Regions from separate parts of the Halobacillus shinanisalinarum genome, predicted to be linked through region 1. Evidence: riboswitches for the same ligand, from Rfam matches in the RefSeq annotation. Region 1 holds a riboswitch; the other holds the start of a gene.
What was found. Region 1 has a riboswitch for lysine ahead of dapA (4-hydroxy-tetrahydrodipicolinate synthase). Riboswitches for the same ligand answer to the same signal wherever they lie in the genome.
Positions count from the first base shown of each region.

Region 2: linked by a shared signal. The riboswitch ahead of MUO14_RS04610 (Na+/H+ antiporter NhaC family protein) and the one ahead of dapA (4-hydroxy-tetrahydrodipicolinate synthase) in region 1 are both predicted to bind lysine.

Region 1 is NZ_CP095074.1:2,320,993-2,332,993, reverse strand. It holds gene ltaE (low-specificity L-threonine aldolase) at 512-1,531, shown strand; gene MUO14_RS11435 (hypothetical protein) at 1,802-1,990, shown strand; gene MUO14_RS11430 (NUDIX hydrolase) at 2,129-2,614, shown strand; gene asnB (asparagine synthase (glutamine-hydrolyzing)) at 3,004-4,917, shown strand; gene MUO14_RS11420 (M48 family metallopeptidase) at 5,255-6,514, shown strand; gene rlmH (23S rRNA (pseudouridine(1915)-N(3))-methyltransferase RlmH) at 6,689-7,168, shown strand; gene MUO14_RS11410 (SDR family NAD(P)-dependent oxidoreductase) at 7,553-8,302, shown strand; gene MUO14_RS11405 (SDR family NAD(P)-dependent oxidoreductase) at 8,316-9,050, shown strand; gene MUO14_RS11400 (MarR family winged helix-turn-helix transcriptional regulator) at 9,118-9,543, shown strand; gene dapA (4-hydroxy-tetrahydrodipicolinate synthase) at 9,834-10,721, opposite strand; lysine riboswitch at 10,850-11,029, opposite strand; gene MUO14_RS11390 (spore morphogenesis/germination protein YwcE) at 11,441-11,710, shown strand.
Region 2 is NZ_CP095074.1:858,323-870,323, forward strand. It holds gene glpX (class II fructose-bisphosphatase) at 1-664, shown strand, start outside; gene MUO14_RS04580 (SAV0927 family protein) at 676-942, shown strand; gene MUO14_RS04585 (YutD family protein) at 1,041-1,316, opposite strand; gene MUO14_RS04590 (YhcN/YlaJ family sporulation lipoprotein) at 1,455-2,018, shown strand; gene MUO14_RS04595 (M23 family metallopeptidase) at 2,116-3,054, shown strand; gene MUO14_RS04600 (methionine/alanine import family NSS transporter small subunit) at 3,109-3,207, opposite strand; gene MUO14_RS04605 (sodium-dependent transporter) at 3,207-4,736, opposite strand; gene MUO14_RS04610 (Na+/H+ antiporter NhaC family protein) at 4,991-6,553, opposite strand; lysine riboswitch at 6,716-6,903, opposite strand; gene yunB (sporulation protein YunB) at 6,958-7,716, opposite strand; gene MUO14_RS04620 (bifunctional metallophosphatase/5'-nucleotidase) at 7,865-9,250, opposite strand; gene MUO14_RS04625 (sulfite exporter TauE/SafE family protein) at 9,262-10,080, opposite strand; gene sdaAA (L-serine ammonia-lyase, iron-sulfur-dependent, subunit alpha) at 11,313-12,001, opposite strand, start outside.

The DNA.
Region 1 (12,001 bases):
TATTGACAGAAACGAAGGCTTTTCTAGGATCAACACAAACTTATCCACAACCTGTGCATAAACATCTGGATAAATAGCATATATGGTGGCGAACGTATATACTACTACCATATAGACTTTTTGTTATTGACAACTGTGCATAAATTCTGGGGATAACTTGTTTATAGTGTGGGACAACCTGTGAGTAAACGTAAGTCAGCAGAGGTTGTGTATAAGTCTGTGGATAGTTGTGGGTAACTATTTTCGTTAGTCAACTTTTCCACACGTGAATAACAGTAGTGGCGTGGGATAAGCATTTATCCACAGTATTTCTCACTTAATCACAATAGAATAAGAAATATTGGAAGGTAAGCTTGTTTTTGAGGGATTATTCTACTAACGAAATACGAGAGACATTCCAGGAGGGTGTGCTCCTGGTGACGAGCAAACTATCCACTGGCTTTTGTAAGAAGAAAGGTTGTTTAGCGACGCATCTATTTCGTACAATAATAGAAATGAGGAGGAGATACATATGATCGATTTGCGAAGTGATACGGTAACAAAACCAACTCAAGCAATGAGGCAAGCCGCCTTTGAGGCGGAGGTAGGGGATGATGTGTATAGTGAGGATCCAACGGTACAGCGTTTGGAGGAAACTGCAGCACGGATGCTTGGAAAGGAAGCGGCTTTGTTTGTGACAAGCGGTACACAAGGGAATCAGATTGCTGTGCTAACGCATTGCAATCCGGGTGATGAGATTTTGCTGGAAGCGAATTCACATTTGTTTCTATATGAGGGGGCGTCAATGTCGGCATTAGCTGGTGTCCAGCCGCGAACGATTCAGGGAACCCGTGGGGTGATGGATCCCGAAGAGGTGCGCGCAGCAATTCGAGCAGAGGATATTCATTTTCCTGAGACCAGTTTAATATGTGTGGAAAATACACACAACAAGGCAGGTGGAGCCATTGTTCCTCTTGGAAATATGCAGGCAGTTTATGAGGTTGCTCGTGAACAGCAGATTTCTATCCATTTGGATGGAGCAAGGCTGTTTAATGCGTCCATTGCTTCAGGTGTGTCAATTGAACATTATGCAGCTCAAGCGGACACGGTTCAGTTTTGCCTTTCAAAAGGTCTAGGGGCACCGATGGGATCTATAATTGCTGGATCGTATGATTTTATTTATAAGGCGCGTAAGTGGCGTAAGCGTCTTGGAGGCGGTCTGAGGCAGGTCGGAATGGTTGCGGCTCCTGGATTAGTTGCGTTAACCGATATGGTAGATCGTTTGGCAGAAGATCACGACCATGCCCAGCTTTTAGCTCAGGGTCTTGGCCAAATTGACGGACTTAATTTAGAGGGAAAAGTAGAAACGAATATTGTACTCATTAATGTAGTTGATCTTGGTAAATCAGCTGAAGAATTTCTTGAAGATTTGAAGGCAATAGGCGTTCTGGCTGTCCCTTTTGGACCGAACACGGTGAGGTTTGTTACGAATTATGATGTGAGTCGGGAAGATATCGAATCTGTTATTGAGCTGGTGGAGCAATTAGTATAACCATTTATTATTCGTGAATATCGTCAGCTTGAAAAGCTCTCTCATCGCGAGAGAGCTTTTTTAAATAAAACTCCAAATTTATACATAACTTGAAGGATGATTTATCAATCACATCGAATTATATTAAGATAAGTGTTTTGCCACCCCTTCTTGGAGGAATAATCATGAAACTGAAAAACATAATAAGCCTCATTGCCATCTTATTATTGTAAGCCATAGTTGAATGCATATCAATATGTTTCAACCAATGCAAAAGAAGAGGGAATAGTAGTGATGACAATAGACACATTGTATGGAACAATCACCGAACTGGCTGTGCGGATAGGTGATCGGAAAGCAGTGGAATCCGATATAGAAACACTTGCTTTTGCAGTTAATCAAATGGCACGTGATTTATCCAGGGCTTCAGATGTACACCCGGGATGCTGGCGAGGAATTGTACTTTTATGCCGTTTTTGAAATGAACCATAGCATCACAGATATTTCTATCCAAAAGAGGGATCGGGTTTTCCAAAGTATTATGACTACACTCGGAAAACAAAACGCTTCATTGATTTCCTTGACGCTTGAAGAAGTGATTAATTAAGGAGGGTTTTGATGGATATTCGTTTTAAAATAGGATCAACTAAATTCAATTATCGTGCGGTGGGTATTTTAGTTGAGCAAAACCATGTACTTCTTCATAAACAATGGGATGAGCATCATTGGTCACTGCCTGGAGGGGGAGTGGAAATAGGTGAACCAGCCGATAAGGCCGTCGTTCGCGAAATCAAAGAAGAGTTAGGATGGGATACTAAAGTAAAGAATTTATCATGGGTTGTTGAGAATTTCTTTCAATATAATCAGGAGAATTTCCATGAGTTGGGTTTCTATTACATACTTTCTTCAAGGGGCAAGCATCCCATGTTTGGAACGGACCCTTTCCATGGTGAGGAGGGCCAACGCTTGATTTACCAATGGTTTCCCATCAGTGAACTGGTCTCTATGCATTTACAGCCACCATTTTTGGCAGAAGGTTTGCAGAACATCCCCTCTGTGACACAACATCTCGTGCAGGAAGATATTGAGGTTAAGAAACTGTAGTGTCTCTCCTTAAACATACAACTAACGTTCGAAAAATTCTCTGTGAAAAGTAATATGACCGAGAAATATCGGTTTTCATTACTGTACAATAAGAGCTGGTTGTCTGGGCATAGAGGAGCTAAGGTACTTAAAAACGTTTAGATATTTCTATATGATATATCTAAAACGTGGTACAATATCTATAAACAAGCATCTTTAAAATGCTCACCATACTTTGAATTTTAAATACGTGCCCTTTTTACAAAACAGACAAAAACGGTAGATCATATTGCTTCATTCATATGAGAATACCGTTTTTAAAAATGTGTATATTATTAGTACAATCATATACTGTGCGTATCAAGGTTCGAGATGGTAACAACTATTTTCTAAAGAAAGAAGGATTCCCTATGTGCGGATTTATTGGGATATTACACAATAAAGGAAATCAAGTCACTCAAGAGTATGAGCAAGCATTTAATGCTAATAATAATCTCATTAAACATCGTGGACCAGATGATGAAGGCTACTATCACGACGATGGGATCTCACTTGGATTTCGAAGGTTAAGTATTATTGATATTGAAAGCGGCCAACAACCTTTTCATTTTGAGAATGAACGTTACTGGATGGTGTTCAACGGTGAGATTTATAACTATGTGGAACTCCGTGAACAACTGATAGCTAAAGGCTACACGTTTCAAACCGAGTCAGATACGGAAGTGATTGCTGTTCTTTTCCAGGATCAGCAAGAACAAGCTTTCAGCAAGTTACGTGGAATGTTTGCCATCCTCATTTGGGACAAGGAAACAAAGAGTTTGTACGGGGCCCGTGACCCATTTGGTATCAAACCTTTTTATTATACGAAAAATGAGGATAGCTTAAGTTTTGCGTCTGAGAAGAAAAGCCTGGCACAAGCAGGTGACCAGGTGGACACGGAGGCTTTGCAGCACTACTTAAGCTACCAATATGCACCAGAACCATTAACCCTAACCGAAGGCGTTCACAAGGTGGAACCAGGTCATTATTTTATAAAAACGCCGGGAGAGCCGCTTCTTATTGAACGCTATTTTCATGCGACATTCAACCCCGTGCTCACGGATGAAAAGCAAATGATTACACGAATTCAGGATTCATTGATCAATTCGGTAGATGTGCATATGCGCAGTGATGTACCTGTGGGCTCATTCCTCTCTGGAGGGATTGATTCATCAATCATTGTTGCGATTGCAAAAGACTTCAACCCGAATATTAAAACGTTCTCTGTAGGTTTTGAACGTGAAGGTTATTCAGAGGTAGATGTGGCAAAGGAAACAGCTGATAGGCTTAATGTAACAAACCATTCCTATATCATCACACCAGAAGAATATGTTCAGAAGCTTCCGAAAATCATGTGGCACATGGATGATCCATTAGCAGACCCAGCATGTGTACCACTTTATTTTGTTGCACGAGAAGCGAGAAAGTATGTCACTGTTGTATTATCAGGCGAGGGTGCGGACGAGCTGTTCGGCGGCTACAATATTTACCGTGAGCCCGAGTCATTGAAGGCCTTTAATTCGATGCCGCCTGTTGTAAAAAAAGCACTTCAAAAAGTGGCCCATATTCTTCCTGAAGGTATGCGCGGCAAGAGCTTTCTGGAACGTGGTACAACTCCATTGGAAGACCGTTATATTGGTAACGCCAAGATGTTTGAAGAACGTGAAAAAGAACAACTACTCGCTAATTTCAGAAAAGATAGGACCTATCAATCATTGACGAAAAGCTTGTATGAAAATGTTCAGGAAGAGCATCCTGTCCACCAAATGCAATACGTTGATATTCACACATGGCTGCGAGGCGACATTTTGTTAAAAGCAGATAAAGTGACGATGGCAAATTCTCTTGAGTTACGTGTTCCCTTCTTAGATAAGGAAGTATTCAATGCCGCTCGCGAGCTTCCGGTTGCAAGTAAAATTGCTGACGGGACGACAAAATCGATTTTACGTAAAGCTGTACGCGGCATTGTGCCAGACCATGTGCTCGACCGAAAGAAGCTAGGATTCCCTGTTCCGATTCGCCATTGGTTAAGAAACGAGCTGTACGACTGGGCGAAAAACCTGATTGCAACAAGTGAGACAGACCATCTCATCCACAAGTCTGTCGTCCTCGATTTGCTTGAAGCTCACGTTCAACAAAAGGGTGACTATTCCAGGAAAATATGGACGGTGTTGATGTTCATGCTATGGCACCAAATCTATATGGAGGGTGTCTACTCGTTTGAAGAATTACAGAAAGAAGACGAGACAGAAAGTAAGGTACTTGAACAACTGGTGACTGTTTAAAAAGGTTTTCAGATTTCCCGAAAAATTAGACGGTCAGATCAGGATCATCGAGTCAAAATGCTACAGCAAAAAAAAGCTTTTCGCAGATAAAAGCGTTGATTACCACTATAAAAGGTCAGCTCCGAAGCCATTCGGAGCTGGCTTTTTTTATTTTCAGGAGTTTTTTCAACGCTCCACCATAGCTGTATCTAAAAAAGTTTTAGCAGTCATTTCACCAATCTCCATCTAAAACCATTATGGTTAGGAGTAGGCCTTGGTAAAAGAATGACGGTTCTAAAAATGAATAGAACTCGTACAAGTAGTAAAGAGTGTATTTAAGAACGGAGGCGCAATAAGGATGAAAAAACGATTTGTGCTATGGACTGTTATTCTTTTCCCCATCTATGCCTATCTCGTCTACCTTTATTTGTTCCATTGGACAGGCACTGGGGTACCCGTATCCTATCAAGGTACAGCAGCTGACCCTGTCACCTTCATGACGGCGAAGGAACTAGAACTAAGCCAGGATTTTTCCAGGTATAAGGACTTCCTGTTTTTTGTCGGACTGCCTTTAGAAGGACTAATCTATTTAGGTGTACTTATTTTTGGGGTTTCTCCGATCTTTAAACAATTTGGTGAAAGGCTATCAAGATTTTCCTTTATCAAAATTCCAATCTATGTATTGCTATTATCGGCTTTTACCTGGATTCTTACGTTCCCAATCTATTATGCTGAACGTGTGCTTTCTGTTACTTACGGCATCTCGACCCAAAGCTTCTCAAGTTGGATGCGGGACGAACTGTTAGGCTTTTGGATAGGGGTTCTTATCATGTCCGTCCTCATTACTGTTTTATATTGGCTCATGAAACGTTTCACAAAACGATGGTGGCTGTATGCCTGGATATTGCTCATTCCATTTCTCATCTTCATGATGTACATTCAACCAGTTGTCATTGATCCATTATACAACGACTTTTCTGAACTAGATGATCCAGTATTAGAAGAAAAAATCCTTAACATGGCTGATAAAGCAGATATTCCCGCAGAACGTGTGTATGAAGTGGATATGTCCGAAAAAACGAATGCGATGAATGCTTATGTGAACGGTATCGGCTCAAACTTGCGCATCGTCCTATGGGATACAACTTTAAATCATCTCAAGAATAAGGAAGTCCTGTTCATTATGGCGCACGAAATTGGTCACTATGTGATGAACCATCTTTACTATAATCTAGCAGGTGTCATCATTTCCAGCCTGATCGGACTATATCTCGCCTATCGACTGCTGCACACTGTAATCCGTAAATGGGGTTCAAACTGGGGTGTGAAAAGTGTTGCCGACATTTCGTCATTACCCGCCCTATTTATTATCCTTTCCTTGCTCTCCTTCGCAGCGAGTCCAATTGAACTGGCGCTCTCGCGCGGAGCTGAGAAATCAGCGGATGAATACGCCATTGAAATGACAGAAGATAAGGAAGCTGCTGTCGGTGCTTTTCAGGAATTGACAGTCAACGGGCTAAGTGATGTCAACCCACCGGCACTAGTGAAATTTTTCAGGTATGGTCACCCAACGATGATGGAGCGGATTTTGATGCTAGAGGAGGATGATAAGGAATAACTCATGTTGCGATATGAGTCTATTACGGAGATTGTTCCCTGTCTCACATGATTGTCCCTTAACACCAAGGGATTGTTCCCTAACACCAAAAGATTGTTCTTTTTCTTAAACGATAAACAGATTGCGTAGACAAATGGTACACTTAGAGCAAACATTGTACACGGAGGACAACACATGAAAATCACCATCATTACCGTAGGAAAATTAAAGGAAAAATACTTGAAACAGGGCATCCAGGAATACACAAAACGTCTATCTCCCTACGCCAAAGTAGAGGTTATCGAAGTATCTGATGAAAAAGCACCCGAAAACTTAAGTGAAGCACAAATACTTGAAGTGAAGCAAAAAGAAGGAGAACGAATCCTGTCCAAGGTTGGCCACGACACCCATGTCATCACGCTTGAAATCAACGGTCAACAGCTGACTTCAGAAAAACTTGCCAAAAAAATCGACGACCTTGCTACGTATGGAAAGAGCAAGGTCGCTTTTGTCATTGGTGGATCACTAGGTTTAAGCGATGAAGTTATGGAAAGAAGTGACTTTGGGTTGTCTTTTTCAATAATGACACTCCCTCACCAGTTGATGCGGTTGGTGTTAGTGGAACAAATCTACCGAGCCTTTAAGATTAATCGGGGGGAGCCGTATCATAAGTAAATGAGGTTTTTTTCGACTTTATTTTATCTATAAAAATTAATTTAGGTGCTGTGATATAAGGCTGAAATATACAATATTTATGAATGAATATTGTATATTTCGGCCTTTTTTAGATCCTCTTTAAGGAAGAAGCTTAGATGAATAATTTTGTTATAGATAGATAAGCATTTCGTCAATTAGATCAATTTTTTCCAAGATTAGCGTCCATTATTTTTTCGGGCAATGTAATAATCAACTTTCTTAAATGGGTTATTTTCATGGAGAAAAATATGTGATGTATTAATGTACTCAAAGTTCACTTTTGTTGCATTCGGTAAAAAATTTGTTATTATTTAGATATTAAATATTTAAACATCTAAATATATACGAAAAGAGGTAATACTAATGAGATTACAAGGGAAAGTTGGGATTGTAACAGGCAGTGCTTCTGGTATTGGTAGAGGGATTGCTCTTGCTATGGCTAAAGAAGGTGCTAACATTGCAATTGTTGATGTAAATGAAGAAAAAGGAAAGGAAACCTTTGCCGAATTGAATCAATATACAGAAGGTTTACTTGTTATTAAAGATATCTCAATTAAAGAAAATGTTGATGAGATAGTTACAGAAGTTGTTAAAAAGTTTGGTAAGTTGGACATATTAGTCAATAATGCACATGTATCAAGACAGGATCTTTTCGTTGAAACAACGTTGGAGCACTTTGATTTATCTTTCGGAACGGGCTTCTATCCTACATTCCATTTCATGAAAGCATCTTACCCTGAATTAAAGGAGTCTCGTGGTAAGGTTATTAACTTTGCATCAGGTGCTGGAATTGATGGACAAGTCACACAAACTTCTTATGCTGCTGCAAAAGAGGCTATTCGAGGAATTTCTCGTGTTGCAGCGAACGAATGGGGACCGGATGGAATTAACGTGAACGTAATCGCACCGATTGCGCTTACTCCAGGTGTTGAACAATGGCGTCAAAGCTCCCAAGATTTATACGATGCGATGATTAATAAAATCCCACATCGCCGCCTTGGTGATCCAGAACAAGATATCGGTAGAACAGCTGTCTTCTTAGCAAGCAATGATTCTGATTATATTACTGGTCAAACCATTATGGTCGATGGTGGAACAATAAAATTACGTTAAGGAGGATTATATAATGGGACGATTAAATAACAAAGTTGCAATTATTACCGGTGGAGCCTCAGGTATTGGTGAACGTATGGTTGACCTTTTCAGTCAAGAAGGAGCTATTGTGATTGCCGCAGATATTAATGAGGCAGCACTTAAAAAATCAAATCAAAAAGAAAATGTATATGGAATGAAATTAAATGTTGCTTCAGACGAGGATTGGAAAGAATTAGCTAAGGAAGTGAACGATCGCTTCGGAAAAATTGATATTCTTGTAAACAACGCTGGGATTTCATCAGAAAAACCATACCAAGAAATTGACCTGGATGATTGGCAAAAAATGCTATCCATTAATGGCTTTGGGCCATTTGCTGGTATTAAACATGTGGCTCCAAATATGGCAGATCAAAAGAAAGGTTCAATCATTAATATTTCTTCTTATACTGCTCAAATTGGCCAAGGATTTAATCATTATTCTGCTTCAAAAGGGGCAGTTCGTGCGCTATCTAAAGCAGCTGCAACAAATTTTGGTTATCAGGGGGTACGTGTAAATACTCTTTTCCCTGGTATTATTGAAACACCAATGACTCAATCGTTAAGCACATCCAATGAGCTTCTTGAGCATTTAATTCAAGCAACTCCTCTGCAACGATTAGGTCATTCAGAAGATATTGCAAACGCTGCATTGTTCTTTGCATCAGATGAATCATCTTATATCACTGGTTCAGAATTAGTTATTGACGGCGGATTTTCTGCTCAATAAAATATTAATATACTGTGAGAGCTCCCTGTTTTCCTAGGGGCACTTACTATAGAAAGCAGGGATATAAATGAAAGAGCAAACTATTTTTGAACTAATTCATTCCATGGATCAGGTCACGAACAATTTAATCATTCAATGGAATAAAATGTTCAAGGAAAGCCTCGGCATTTCTCATATACTTGTTCTCAGCCACTTGAAGAGAAGCGGAAAAAGTCGTCCATCAGATATCGCAGGGGCTTTAGGCTTAACCCCTCCTTCTCTAACTCACTTATCTGAAAAGCTAGTACAAAAAAAATTAGCTGTTCGACTTATTGATGATGACGATCGTAGAATTATATACTTAGCAATTACTGACAAAGGGAATAGTATGATCAACAAAGCACACAAAGAAGGAAAAGCACTGCGTAGAAATCTTTTCGAAAAGCTAACAGAAGAGGAAAGGCAACATTTATTAGGCATATATGAGAAACTAAATAGTTATATAAAAGAATAAACTGGTGCTAATTCCTATAATAAATGATACTGATAAATCTGACTTTGGATAAAAGGACATTATGGGAATTCCTAAAATAAAAACGTAGTTAGATTCATAGTGGTAAAATTTATCATAAATGGTAAAAGAGAGCTGGGCTAGCTATGGGAATGGCAAAAAGAAGATCTGTCTACCGCTCCACTTCGCTCATGCAGTTCCCGAGTCTTGCAGAGGTGTGACAAATAATCTTGCCTAAAGAAACCCACATTAGCTGAATTTTCACTCTGCTAATGTGGGCTCTTATTTGTTATTCAACCAACAGCCTCTATTTCATTAGGCGGCAGGGTTCTTTGTAGTACTTCTCTTTCTTCTTTGTTCAAAGGCAGTAATGGTAGGCGAACATCCCCGACATGTATCCCTCTCATATTTAGCGCTGCTTTTACTGGTGAAGGGCTTGGGGCAGCAAATAGTGCATTCATGATTGGGAGAAGTTCACGATGTATCGAAGCAGCCCTTCTGACATCACCTCTCATAAAGTTATTGACCATTTCTTGCATTTCATTTCCGATGATGTGTGAAGAAACGGAAACAATTCCTGTTCCCCCAATGGATAAGACGGGTAATGTCATCCCATCATCTCCACTGTACACCGTAAACTCATCAGCCGTCTTACTAATAATTTCTGCCACGGCATCTAAATCACCACTGGCCTCTTTTACAGATACAATATTGTTGACTTCAGATAGGCGTACAGTCGTTTCTACTGACATGTTAACTACACTTCGTCCCGGTATATTATAAAGCATGACTGGTAATGATGTGGAATTAGCAATCACTTTGAAGTGCTGAAATAAGCCTTCCTGTGAAGGTTTGTTGTAGTATGGAGCAACGAGCATGATCCCATCGACACCTGCTGCCTCCGCCTGCCTTGTCAAACTGATTGAAGCATTTGTGTTGTTTGATCCAGTTCCGGCTATGACTGAAACTCTTCCGTCAACAACTTTCACCACAAATTTGAATAAGTCTATTTTTTCCTCTGTCGTTAATGTAGGAGATTCCCCAGTTGTACCAGCTATCACTAATCCATCAGAACCATTCGTGATCAAATGATTAACTAAGGTCCTCGTAGCACTAAAGTCAACCTCACCGTTATGGTCAAACGGGGTTACCATGGCAGTTAAAACTTGGCCGAAATTCATAACTTCACACCCTTTTGTATAATTTTAAATTCAGAGGTGGTCCGGGGCCATTCAGAAGTACACGCAAAAAAGCAACAACGAAGGGTTCGCTGTTGCCGTAGAAACATATTTATAAAAAAATCGTTCCTGCGTAAGATAGCCCTCCATATAGTTTCCTATATGACAGCCCTGTATTTATTCAATAGCAGAACCAGCTTCAAGAACATGAGATTCTCTCCGCTTCGGCAAATTCCCCTTTTCACAATAGTCATGGGATCTCATTAATCCTCCTATTGTGTACTAATGGTCTTTGCTCCTCTATCCTTACTTCAAAAGTACTGAAATAAGAAAATATTTAATTGAGTGTACTATAACAAAAAATCCGCTTTACTACAAGGACATTTCAGAAATACTTTTTAAAAAAACAGGAATTTCAAAGATTAACCGAAATCTCCACAGCCGCTATAGTTCGAACTGAAACTAAAGAACTATGGTTTTTTGTTACCGATAAAATAAATGATTACTACATAAAGGAGGAAGTGTAAATGCTAAATGGGTGTGATATTTGTACACCACAGCATCAAGGGTACACAGAATAACGCTTGTTCTCAAAGAAATACTTACATAAATCATTAAGAGAGACAGCAGATCAACAAACAGACTGTAAACGTAGGGGATAGTCCAAAATGGCGTAATAAGAATTTACTTCTAAGGGAAACCTTTTAACAGGAGGTGATTAAATGGATATTGTAGTTATTTTCATGTTAATTGCGACCGTTACCCCGTTTATTTTTATAAATTTGAAGAAGACAACATTTGCCATTATCCAAACGATTCTGCTTGTGGGAATGTGGGTTTATTATTTTCAAGTGTTGTTCATTGAAACACCTGCAATGTTTTCCTTTTCGTGGATGATGTTCTACTCTAGCCTTATTGTTTCGGAAGTAGCGTGGGTCATGATGATCATCCATATGGGTAAATCACCTGCAAAGTATTGGAAGAACTATTAATAAAGGTATTGATATCGGTACCTTCCTTGAGTTTTCTCTTTAAGAGGAGGTTCAAAAAGTCACCGAATGATAAACGGCGAGTTTCCTCGTTGCTCGGTTTTTCCGATCCTCACGTATGAAAGGCATACGCTGTGGTCCTCAAAACGTTCGCGAACTTCTTGCGACGCGCAAGAAGCGTTCTCGTGTCGACGTTGTCACAGGATGTAACGATCTTTGTCGATGTTTTCATTCGACAACTTTTTAATAAATTTTCTCCTTTTAGAAAACAATAAAATAAACTTTAAGGGAGGA
Region 2 (12,001 bases), 1.5 Mb from region 1:
TGCCGCTGCTAAACGCGGGACATTACTACATGCTCCCGATATGTACATGGATAAAATCGCAGTGGGTAAACATGCTAAAGGATTAATACACATTGACGATCCGATCGAACGTACGATTGATATTGTAGCAAGAGCAAATAATAAGCGGGTCGCAGATCTCACGGTTATCATTCAGGAGCGTGAGAGACATCAAGATATTATTGATCGAGTAATTAAAAAAGGAGCACGTGTTAAGCTCTTTGGGGACGGCGACGTAGGTGCCTCCATTGCCACCTGTCTACCCCAAACTGGAGTCGATCTTTTTGTTGGAACCGGCGGTGCACCCGAAGGCGTTATCTCTGCCGCTGCGATTAAAAGCCTCGGCGGGGATATGCAGGCACGGCTCGCCCCCCAAAATAAAGAAGAAGCTGGACGATGCCAGACAATGGGACTTGAAAATCCATTGCAGCATCTTACACTAAACGATCTTGTTAAAAGCGATGACGCTATCTTTGCAGCTACAGGGGTGACTGAAGGCGAGCTATTAAATGGCGTCAAGTTCCTAGGTGGAGATTTAGTAGAAACAGATTCCATAGTGATGCGTGCTAAGACTCGTACGGTTCGTTTCGTTAAAACTAATCACCACTTAGATTATAAACCTCACCTAAAGATAATCCGCGATTAGGAGTTGTTCAAATGGCTAATTATCAGATTTTTAAGGACGAAACGGAAAATACTACCACACGATTTGTAGTATTTTCTGCAGGAAGCAACCGCTTTGAATTTGCTTTTTTACATGCAGAACAGTTCGATGGTAAAACCATGCTTCTAGACCTTGAAAGCAAAAGGCTAGGGCTCGTCGACCATCAAACATTGGATGAGCCTGGTCGTCTTGAACATATCTTTCAAATGAATCAAATCGATGCAGAACAGCTAAGGGCATGTTTACACGATCTTATCTAATTTAATACTCAACAACAGTCATCCTCCATTGTGCCAAAACAGCGGGGGATGTTTTTTTGAAAATGTTTAAAAACCGGTGTGCATAGAGACACACCGGTTTATTGGTTCACCTTTTTTAAAACAAAATAAGCACAGCCAAAATTACAGTATTCGTACAAATAATCCTCAAGTGTGCTTATTTTCGTTTCAAACGTTGCTTTAGAATTCTGATCATCATAAAAGCCTTTGAGTCGAAGCTGACCATAGCCCCAATCCCCCACGATGAAATCATACTTGCTTAAAATATCACTAAAACGCCCTTCCAAATCTTCCTCATTAAAAGCTTCCCGATAGTCTTCTTTAATTTCATACGTTTTTCCAAATAATTCAATCACAATGATCACCTCTTACTTTGTCATTAGTGTACCATATTTAGAAACAATCCCGGAAATAGATCACCAAAATTTTGTATCATTCTTTAAAAACAGTCCAACCTAATAACAAGTTGATATATAAAACAGGAGGATTCAAACATGAAGACCTATAGATTACTCCCTATACTAATGGGACTCAGCTTTATGGTGCTTGCAGGTTGTAATGAGGCACAAGAGGAAGAAGCGAGAAACCAAGAGCCAGATCAAGCCCTCCACAGTAATGAAATGGATGATTACAATGACCGCTCCATGGATGGCCAGGTGGGTTATGTAAGATATAAGCAAGGGCAATTTGATCAAAATGATGAAAAGAACCAGACCATTAAAGTAAACCGCGAAAAGGTTGCTGATATGATTACACGGATGATTCTCAAATATGATGGTTTTGAAGATGTAGCTACATTGGTTACCGATGAAGAGGTTCTTGTAGCTTACCAAACCCCCGAAGGACAGGAAAGGGAATTATCAGCAGATATGGTTCAAAAAACCGCCTATTCGTTAGTACCAAGTTTCTATCATGTGTATGTCTCTGATAACCCTTCTGCATTTGGTGACATTCAAAGCCTGAGTACAACAACCGTTTACGACGATCAATACGAAGAAGTCGTTGACGACATTATTAATAAAATGAAAGAAGCCCCTCAAGGAAAAGCAAACGAATGACAACGAGGCAGAATAGCATTTTGCCTGACATTTCCAAGCATAAGGCTAGATTAGAAATGGCAAGCTAACTGTACCAATTAATTTGAAGGTGAATGAAATGAATATTCGTTCCAAAGTACTTTTAACTATTTTGATCGCAGGTGTGTGTCAACTGTTTTTGGTTGATTACATTTTCGCAAGTGAAGAATCTGAACGTATGGCCCTCTATAAAAAAACATCAGCAGTAACTGATATCCCATGGTACTATTTTGCTGCCATTGATCAATATGAACGGCAAATAAACGACGATCCTTCAGAGGGTAGGGTAACAGCCATTCAACCTGACCCGTTGTTTTGGAATGGGATCGACTATCCTTCGATGTTTTTTCCCTCAGGATGGGGTACTAGTGGGAATGGCGACAAAAAAATCGACATTACAAATGATGAAGATATTCTCTGGTCATTAGGGAACTATATTAAATCATACGGCACGACAAAAGATGATATAAGAATAGCTCTCTGGAATTATTACAAACGTGATCTAACCGTACAAACCATTATGAATACCGCTAAAGTCTTCAAGAAATTCCAAACGGTATCTCTTAAGGATAGAGATTTCCCATTACCGCTTGAAGCCAATTTCAGCTACAATAACACATGGGGCGATGCGCGTGGGTTTGGAGGACGCAGGATTCATGAAGGAACAGATATCTTTGCAAACCATGGGGTCCCCGTTAAGTCGACGACCTATGGAGTTGTTGAGATGAAAGGGTGGAATGAATATGGCGGATGGAGAATTGGCATCCGCGATATCTTTAACATTTATCATTATTACGCTCATTTAAACGGCTTTAAAGATGGAATGAATGTTGGAGATGTAGTTAAGCCTGGGGATGTAATAGGCAGCGTTGGTGCCACTGGTTATGGACCACCAGGAACTTCTGGAAAGTTCCCTCCGCATTTACATTATGGAATGTACCAAGATAATGGAGAGAATGAATGGTCTTTTGACCCTTATCCTTATTTGAAAAGATGGGAAAAATTAGCACGTGAGTAATGAAAAGAAAGCCCGAGTGTTCTGTACTGCAGAATACCCGGGCTTTCTTATAAATTAACTACTTGATTTAGACTTTCTTACTGCATTGGTAATACTAAGTGCCAGGCCGCCCCAAATAATAACAATGGTTATAATAAACATGACAATAGCCATTAGCGAGCAACCTCCTTCTCATCATCTGATTGTGTTTGATTCAATTCATTGTTCGGCCATTTTTTCATTGACATTAAAGAGCCAACAAAGATGGCGCCAATCGCGACGATCCATCCAAAGTTGAATAGGAAATCGATTGGATACCCTCCATATGCTGCCGATAATTCTGCTCGCAGGTTTTGCAGCATCATGTATCCAAGCACGATTGGTGTAATAACACCTAAACAGAAGCGCCACCACGTCCCCAATCTGATATCAGAAATCTCATTTGCATGGGATTGGAATCCCTTAAGTCCTTTGGCAAACCAAGCTAAAGCTACAACTTCAAACAATCCTGCTAAAGCTACACCAAAATTGTTAATGAAGTGGTCTACCGTATCTAATAGGTTCAGTCCCCCTTGTGTTGCATAAAGAAGAGAGAGGACCGCTGCCAAACCGCCGCCAAACATAATAGACTTACCTCTTGAAATATTAAATTTCTCAGATACTGCAGCTACATATGTCTCAGTAATGGAGATAAGTGACGACAACCCAGCCAATACGAGTGAAGCGAAGAACAGAAAGCCAAAGATTCTCGGTATACCTGGAATCTGACTAACAATTTCCGGAAATACCATAAAAGCAAGGCCAACTCCTCCGACTCCCTTTTCAGCAGCCAGTTGACTGACAGTTGTATCATAAGTGAAAGCCATAAAACCAATGGCCGCAAATACTCCAATCCCTGCAAGAATTTCAAAGGAGGAGTTTGCAAATCCTGTAATAAAGGCATTGTTTGTAATATCTGATTTCTTCGGTAGATACGAAGAGTAGGTAATCATAATAGCAAAAGCTATTGATAAACTAAAGAATATTTGTCCATATGCTGCTACCCATACTTGCGGGTCGGCTATACTAGACCAATCAGGGGTGAAAAACGCAGACAAACCAGCTGCAGCCCCATCAAGTGTAATGGCACGAATAACGATGATGATAAATAAAACAACTAAGGTTGGAATGAAAATTTTATTCGCTTTTTCAATTCCTTTTCTAACCCCTTTAGAAAGCACCCCTAATGTAATGATCCATACAATAAGTAGTGGGAGTAAAACCTTAGGTACTAGTCCCCCGAACGTACCTGGATCTGTTAGTGTTAAAAAGTCTCCTACGAAAAAGCTTGTAGGATCATCACCCCAAGATAAATTAAATGAATAATAAGCATACATAATTGCCCAGGCAATAATCACAGCATAGTAGGTCGAAATAACGAATGCTATGGTTACTTGCCACCAACCAATCCATTCAAAGCCCTTTCTTACTCTACCGAGTGATTTAGGAGCTGAGCCACGGTGCTTATGGCCAACTGTGTACTCTAAAATTAATAACGGTATACCAGCAGTTAGTAAAGCAAATAAGTAAGGAATAATAAATGCTCCGCCGCCGCTTTCGTACGCTGTAGCCGGAAAGCGCCAAATGTTGCCTAAACCAATTGCTGAACCCATGGCAGCAAATAAAAAGCCTGCCCTTGACCCCCACTGTGATCGATTTTCCATGTCTAAAGACCTCCCCTTAATAATCAGAATCCCTTTTAATACTTGTATGTGACAAGCAATGGAAAGAGAATGTTTTAAATCTTTATTTTTTTCTGATTATTTATACTTAGATTATAACCATACTGTTAAAGAGATGTCAAAGCTATATTTTGTATGCCCCAATAATAAAGATCAGTAGTTCAAATTTCCCCACTAGAACTGAAATTCCACATATAAAAAAGGAGTACTCAAATGTACCCCTCTTTTGAATATATTTACTTAGTCAAATAATTTTCTGGAAAAATATAGTGAATACACATTGCTAAAATCGCTATAACAATCAATGTCAACAAGAACGCCAGTAGCAGCTGTCCAGTAAATCCTAGTATTAAATAACCAACAGCTGCAGCGATAGCCGCAATAAATGCATATGGCAACTGGGTCATTACGTGGTCAATGTGATTCGATCCAGCCCCAGTTGAAGAAAGGATGGTTGTATCAGAAATCGGTGAACAGTGATCACCGAACACAGACCCAGCAAGAACTGCTGACAAGGCTGGCAGGACTAAATTCACATCAATTCCAACGGCAATTTCACCTGCGATCGGGAGCATAATTCCAAACGTTCCCCAAGATGTTCCCGTAGCTAAGGCCATAAAACCAGCCACAATAAAAATAAGGAAAGGTAAGAATGCAATGTTAATCGATGATTGGTTAACAAGAGTAACTAAATACTCCCCCGTTCCAAGCTGTCCGATTACATCGCCAATCATCCATGCAAAGACGAGAATATACACGGCCGGAAGCATTGCTTTTACACCTTCGCTTAAGACATGATTGATACCTGACTTGGGCTCTGCTTGTTTAACATAAAGTCCCCCTGCCACAAGAACAGCTATCACCCCGCCTATGAATAAAGAAATATTTACATTTGTATTAGCAAAAATACTTATTAGATTCACTGTTTCTGTTGAATTCCGTATCCCTGTAATAACCATTGACGTAACAGTTACTAAGATTAATGTCACAATAGGCCAGATGAGATGGGAGACCCTTCCATGCTCGTGTTCCTCAAATTCATCGTTTAAATCACCCGGAACATCCCCGACTTTATTAGGATCGATCAACTCACCAGTCTGCATAGCTCGCTTTTCATGTTTACGCATTGAACCAATATCTATCTTCATAAATACAGTCAAAAAGACGAGTAACAAGGCTGCAAAAACGTAAAAGTTATACGGAATCATTCTAATAAAGGCCTCAAGTGGTTGATAATTGGCAATTTCATTAGCCGCTAAAATACTGCCAATCGTTCCGATAATATAAGCTCCCCAACTGGAAATAGGCGAAATAACGGTAATCGGCGCTGAGGTAGAATCTATATAATACGCTAATTTTGCTCGAGAAATTTTATGTCGATCCGTCACAGGCCTAGCTACCTGCCCAACGGCTAATGCGTTAAAGTAATCATCGATAAAAATGATAATACCTAATAAAACCGGAACAAGTTTTGCCCCGTTACGAGTTTTAATACGGGTTACTGCCCATTTACCAAAAGCTCTGCTGCCACCGGAAGCTGTCATAAAAGCTGTTGCAACACCAAGTAGTAATAAGAAAGTTAGCAGATAAATATTACCTGTGTTGATAGCACCTTCGCTATAAAAAATGGTAGCAAATACAGTCCAAATCATTTGTATACCATCCATCACATTGAATTGTGTAAGCATAAAGGCTCCGACAATAATACCTGCTGCCAGAGACAGAATGACTTTTCTTGTTGCAATCACAAGAATAAGCATGAGTAATGGTGGAATAAGTGAATAAATCGTTCCTTCCAAAGTGGTTCCCCTCCATTTTATCTTAAGATGATAACGAGGTGCTTTTAGGAAGTCTACTGGAGATAAAATTGAGGAATTTTGAAAAGCTATTGCACACAAAAAAGACAATGATAGAAAATAACCTATCATTGCCATACAGCAGCAATTTGATTATCCTCCATTTCGATCAGTAGCGCACCATGCACCTTAAAAGCATGCATGACAGTGTAACCCTTGTTCAGGTGCACACCAGAATAAGGCAGCTTGACTGCTGCAATAAACTTCGGCAGGTCTTCCCTTTCATAAACGTGGTCATCGTTGTCATCCTCCCACTTGAATTACTAATGAAGTCCTGCGCCTCTACCTCACCGATCTGATAAGGTCACGCATATTTAATTCCTAAATAGTTTACCAAGATCTATCGTTTATTGCAAGCCTGTCATTGGTAGTGAAAAGGTTGGAGATTCCTCCCCTCCGTCGCCATTATAAAACTCAGGCACTTCACCCATAATCGTCCGAGAATCAACCGGAATATCATTAGTTACAACAGTTGTCTCAGTAGCAAAAGGAATAACAACTTGTAAGCTTACTTTAAAATTAATCCATAATTGAAAATGTGCAGCGTTAATACCGTACTCTGTTATTTCATTTCTAAATTGTGTCTGGACATCACCAATTACTTGCAACTGAACAGGCACTTCAGGTCCAAGGTTTGACAAGAGTGTATTATTTGTTGCCAATCCGATGGGGACTCTAATCAATGTGACCGGTTCTACACTCGGGTCTTCTTCAGACTGTTCAAGATCTGCCTCCAATGCTACATCCATTGGAAGATCATTTTGTTCCATTCGCCTGAGGAAATGTTGTACTCTTAAGGTGGTGTTTCTCAACGCTCTATTTACCACAACAGAATTCCAGCCCATAGAAACAATATTCCCTTCATTATCTTTTTCAATTTCCACCAAATCATCATAATTTATATCCTCAGAAATTTGTTTACTGACTGCTTCATTTATAGCAACCCTGGCCAGCTGGTGAGCCTTCGTTGTAGCAATTTCTTGTATGGCTGGAGTGATCCCTCGATCAATTAACCATAAACATGAACCTGTAATGATAGCAAAACAAATGAACGTGATAAGAATTCTTTTCCCTATTGAGGGTGGATTCGTCTTTTTAGTTCCCATAAAACAACCCCTCCTGCCCTATCTATATGTCAGGAAGGAGGGGTTTAAGCATCATGTTAGATAAGTTGTATCACATTTTATGAAATGTGCCATCGACCAGGCTATTATTGCTCCCTAAAAAATAATTTTACGTCCTTGCCACACATTTTTAAAAACCCAAAGATTTTGCAAGGACATCGCGAAGCAGTTCTGGCATATAATACCTTTTATATTCAGCGTAGGCAATCTCAGGAAAAAGCCTTCCGAAAGTAAAGGTATCTGCAGTAGCCAGGGTGTAAGTTTTTTGTTTATCAATATCCATCCCATTCATACGTACACTTTTGACATGTAATTCATCATCAGAACCTTCAAAGACCTCGATGTCAACACCTGTGAAAACCATTTTACCGATGACTTCACCTCGGAAACCTAAACCTTTCAAGCGGATTTCAGTCAATTTTCTTGTATGAGCCACTCGAATGACTTCAAGCAACTCATCCCCAGAAAGTTCGACTTTACACGGATTCATTGGATGAGGGCATATTCGATGAATATCTTCAGATGTCACTTGCCCTTCACCTAGATGGTCGAGCAACACACCAGCATTCAACATTGCGAGGTCTGCCCCTGTCCAATCCTGCATTCCTTTCGTAAACCTTTTCATAAGCGGCGTTTCCTTGAACCAGGCAATTTTTAAAGGATGCTCCAGATAGGCTACAGGAGTTTGCAGATGCTCCACAGCGCGTTCTCTCATCTTTTCCACTTGCTCATTTGCAAGACTATCCTTTTCCATATTTTCAGTCGATACAGCATAGGCTTCTTTTTTGCTTAAAGATTGTACAGCATGATCCCATTCTAATATAATTTCCCCTAAATGTGTGCCATGTTTGCCAACAGCAGTTAAGATGGAATTCCCTGTATGTTCACCATTTTGAAAAAGATGATGGGTATGCCCACCGATAATGACGTCAATCCCAGGATAATGTCTCGCAATCTCTTCATCATCGTACATACCGAGGTGCGAGAGCAGTACAACAATGTCCGCTTGTTTCTGTACCTCTGTTATTAGTTTGTCTAATATATCAAAAGGTGAAGTAATTGACCAGCCCAACATACTGTAAAATGTTTCAAATGGTGCAGTTAAGCCAAGAACAGCTATTCTCGTTCCATACTTCGTTTGAAAAATTTTATACGGTTTTAACCAATCTGGCTGGGGGGCTGTTTGTGACTGTAAGTTAGCGCAAACCACATCAAAATCAGCCTCCTCATACAGCGAATATAAATCCCCATAGGATAACGTGATTCCTTCATTATTACCTAAGTTTGCAAAGCTGTAGCCTGCCTGATTTAAAAGCTCAACATTTCCTTTGCCCATCAAGCCTTCTGTTATCGGGTGAAAACGATCCACATGGTCACCATTATCTAACAGCCAGTAACTTTCTTCATTTATATGATGTATCTTTTTTCTTTGATTGAAATAGCCGACAATTTGAGGCCAATTCTCAAAGTGGCTATGCAAGTCGCTGGTATAGTATAAAAAGATCTTTTCCTTCATTATCAGTCTCCTTATCCAATCCCTTGCCAAATTAACCGTATTCCGACTAAAATAAGCAGAATACGTAAAAACCATTCCACTGCTTGTCCATTTAATTTCCGATTAACAAATGCACCGCACATACCGCCTATGTAAGCACCCGGGATAAAGTACAAAGCACGGCTCCATTCCACATGACCTAAATAAATATGGGTTGCTGAACTTGTTATACTCGCAAAAAATATCATGAACATCGATGTAGCTGTTGCAATATGTGGAGGAAATCGAAAAAGCAGGATTAAAACTGGTACAGTAAGCGAGCCACCTCCAATTCCAAGCAATCCTGATAATACCCCCACACTAAAGGATAAAATGAAGCCGATCCCCAATGGAAACGTATAGGAAATGGTTTGACCATTTAGCACAACTACCCTCTTTATACCACTGATTGAGAATTTGTTACCCTCTTCCCGACTTCTGGGCAGAAAAAATAACAATGATATAACAATCATTACACTTCCAAATATTAATGCAAAATTATCCGTTTGAAAAAATTGATTAAGCCATGACCCGAAGATTCCTCCTGGAATACTCCCAATCAACAGGAGTAATCCTGCCTTCAAGTCTACTCGTTTATGCTTAATATACGACAACGTTGATGAAAGTCCTGTGAAAATCATTACAACTAGTGAAATCCCTACAATCTTCTGTGGCGTGACCCAATCAAACATATGATGGTGATCACCTAAGAATAAAAGAGCAGGCACTAATATAGACCCTCCGCCTAATCCTGCTACGCTTCCAACAAAAGATGCTAAAAATCCGATTACTAAAGCAATTACGATAAACATGGACAACCTTCTATCTGTATTAGAGATAATATTATAGTATCACGTTTTCTATGACGAAAACATGATTAGAAAGAGAATCCAACTCTTCAAGTGGTCATAAAGAGAAATTAAGGCTCGTTTAGTGAAGATTGTTGTTGTATATGAAGACCGCAAAAGGAAATATGCTCGCCTTTCCTCAGGGGGCTTGCATAGTTCCCTCTGCTACCTGTTGATCCGTCCTTTTATAAAGGTAAATAAATTACTTTAAATAGCAATAAACTCCTAGAAAATAGCCGAAATTAAAAAACCTCACAGATGTCAAACCTCCGTGCGGTATTGGTTCTTTTATTAGCCAATGAAACCTTCCATCTCGAATTTGAATAATGTTGAATTTTAATCTGTATTGTTTATTTGCTAAATACCTACCTCAAGCGATTTTAGAAAAAAACGCTTTTAAATAAGGCTCATCACCAAAACCTATGGTTGGATCCAGCGGCCCATGCAGATAATCTAGCTAGCTATGGTGGCTTTTCCGCTGTTGTTTGTGTGCTTAAGGGAGCGACTGTCTTTTATACATAGCCCCATCACAATAATGAAGAAGCCTATGATTCAGGAAAGTTAGGAGCGAAAGAAGGCTTAAAGTGAGCGATAAGCGCTGAAAACACACATATAACCCTCGTTATCGTGTTTTTGTTCTGTATAGCAGGTTACAGTTTTTCATTTATTTGGTTCATTACCATAATTACCTTCTAATGTCAGCCTTAGATTTTAATGAAGAGCCTTAAATAAAATCAAACTTCTTCAATCTAGGGGAGCACAAACAGGGCATAAAACATTCACCCGCTGGTTCTTGGTAAAGGGCGCCGCTTGCTTCCTGAAGATAGCACTGTTGCGCACCTCAATCTGACCGACTCTGTAACCACGGATACCGGTGTCATCATTGCGACGTATCGGTCAGCCTCAGAGCAATAATTATCGGCTCGGATAACGTCTTCCAAGTACAAACCACTCATTGAACGGTGGTTTGTATTTTTCATGCTTCTAAGTTCTTCACTAGATTTTTCTTATTCAATTAATTGGTGGCCCTATACATTAAGAAAACGCAATTCTTTGCTCCAGAATTGCGCCCTTCGTATTTGTTTTTTAGAAATAACTTTTTCCATCCCCTCACACATTTTATTACCGTATCACCTGAATTTTTATAAAACATTTCTTCTGGTGTTAATTATTTCGATTGGTTATGATTCGTAAACTCATGAGCCTGATGTAATACCAAATAGCTTCTGTTTTAACAGACGTCCGGTTGGTGTATCTGCCAGACCGCCCTCACCCGTCTCACGCAAACTTGATGGCATTTGTTTGCCAATCCGGTACATCGCGCCAATGACTTCATCACACGGGATCGTGCTCGTTACACCGGCGAGTGCCATGTCCGCCGATACAATCGCAAGTGATGATCCGCCTGCATTCCGTTTCACACAGGGCACCTCAACAAGACCAGCGACCGGATCACAAACAAGGCCGAGCATATTTTTCAGAGTCATGGCAAAGGCGTCAGCGGATTGTTGTGGTGTGCCACCCGCCATCTCCACGATTGCTGCAGATGCCATCGCTCCTGCCGATCCCACTTCTGCCTGACACCCCCCGGCAGCTCCGGAAATAAACGCGTTATTGGCAACGACAAATCCGAATGCACCGGATGTAAACAAGTAGCGCACCATCTGTTCACGGCTAGGATTCAACTGATTCTTGACCGCAAATAATGTTCCCGGTACACAGCCTGCACTACCTGCTGTCGGTGTTGCACAAATTGTTCCCATGGCAGCGTTGACTTCATTAGTGCCCATTGCTTTACTGACAGCATCCATCATGAGATTGCCAGATAACGGTGTGTTTTCTTTCATGTATTCCTGGACTTTGACCGCATCTCCACCGGTCAGAC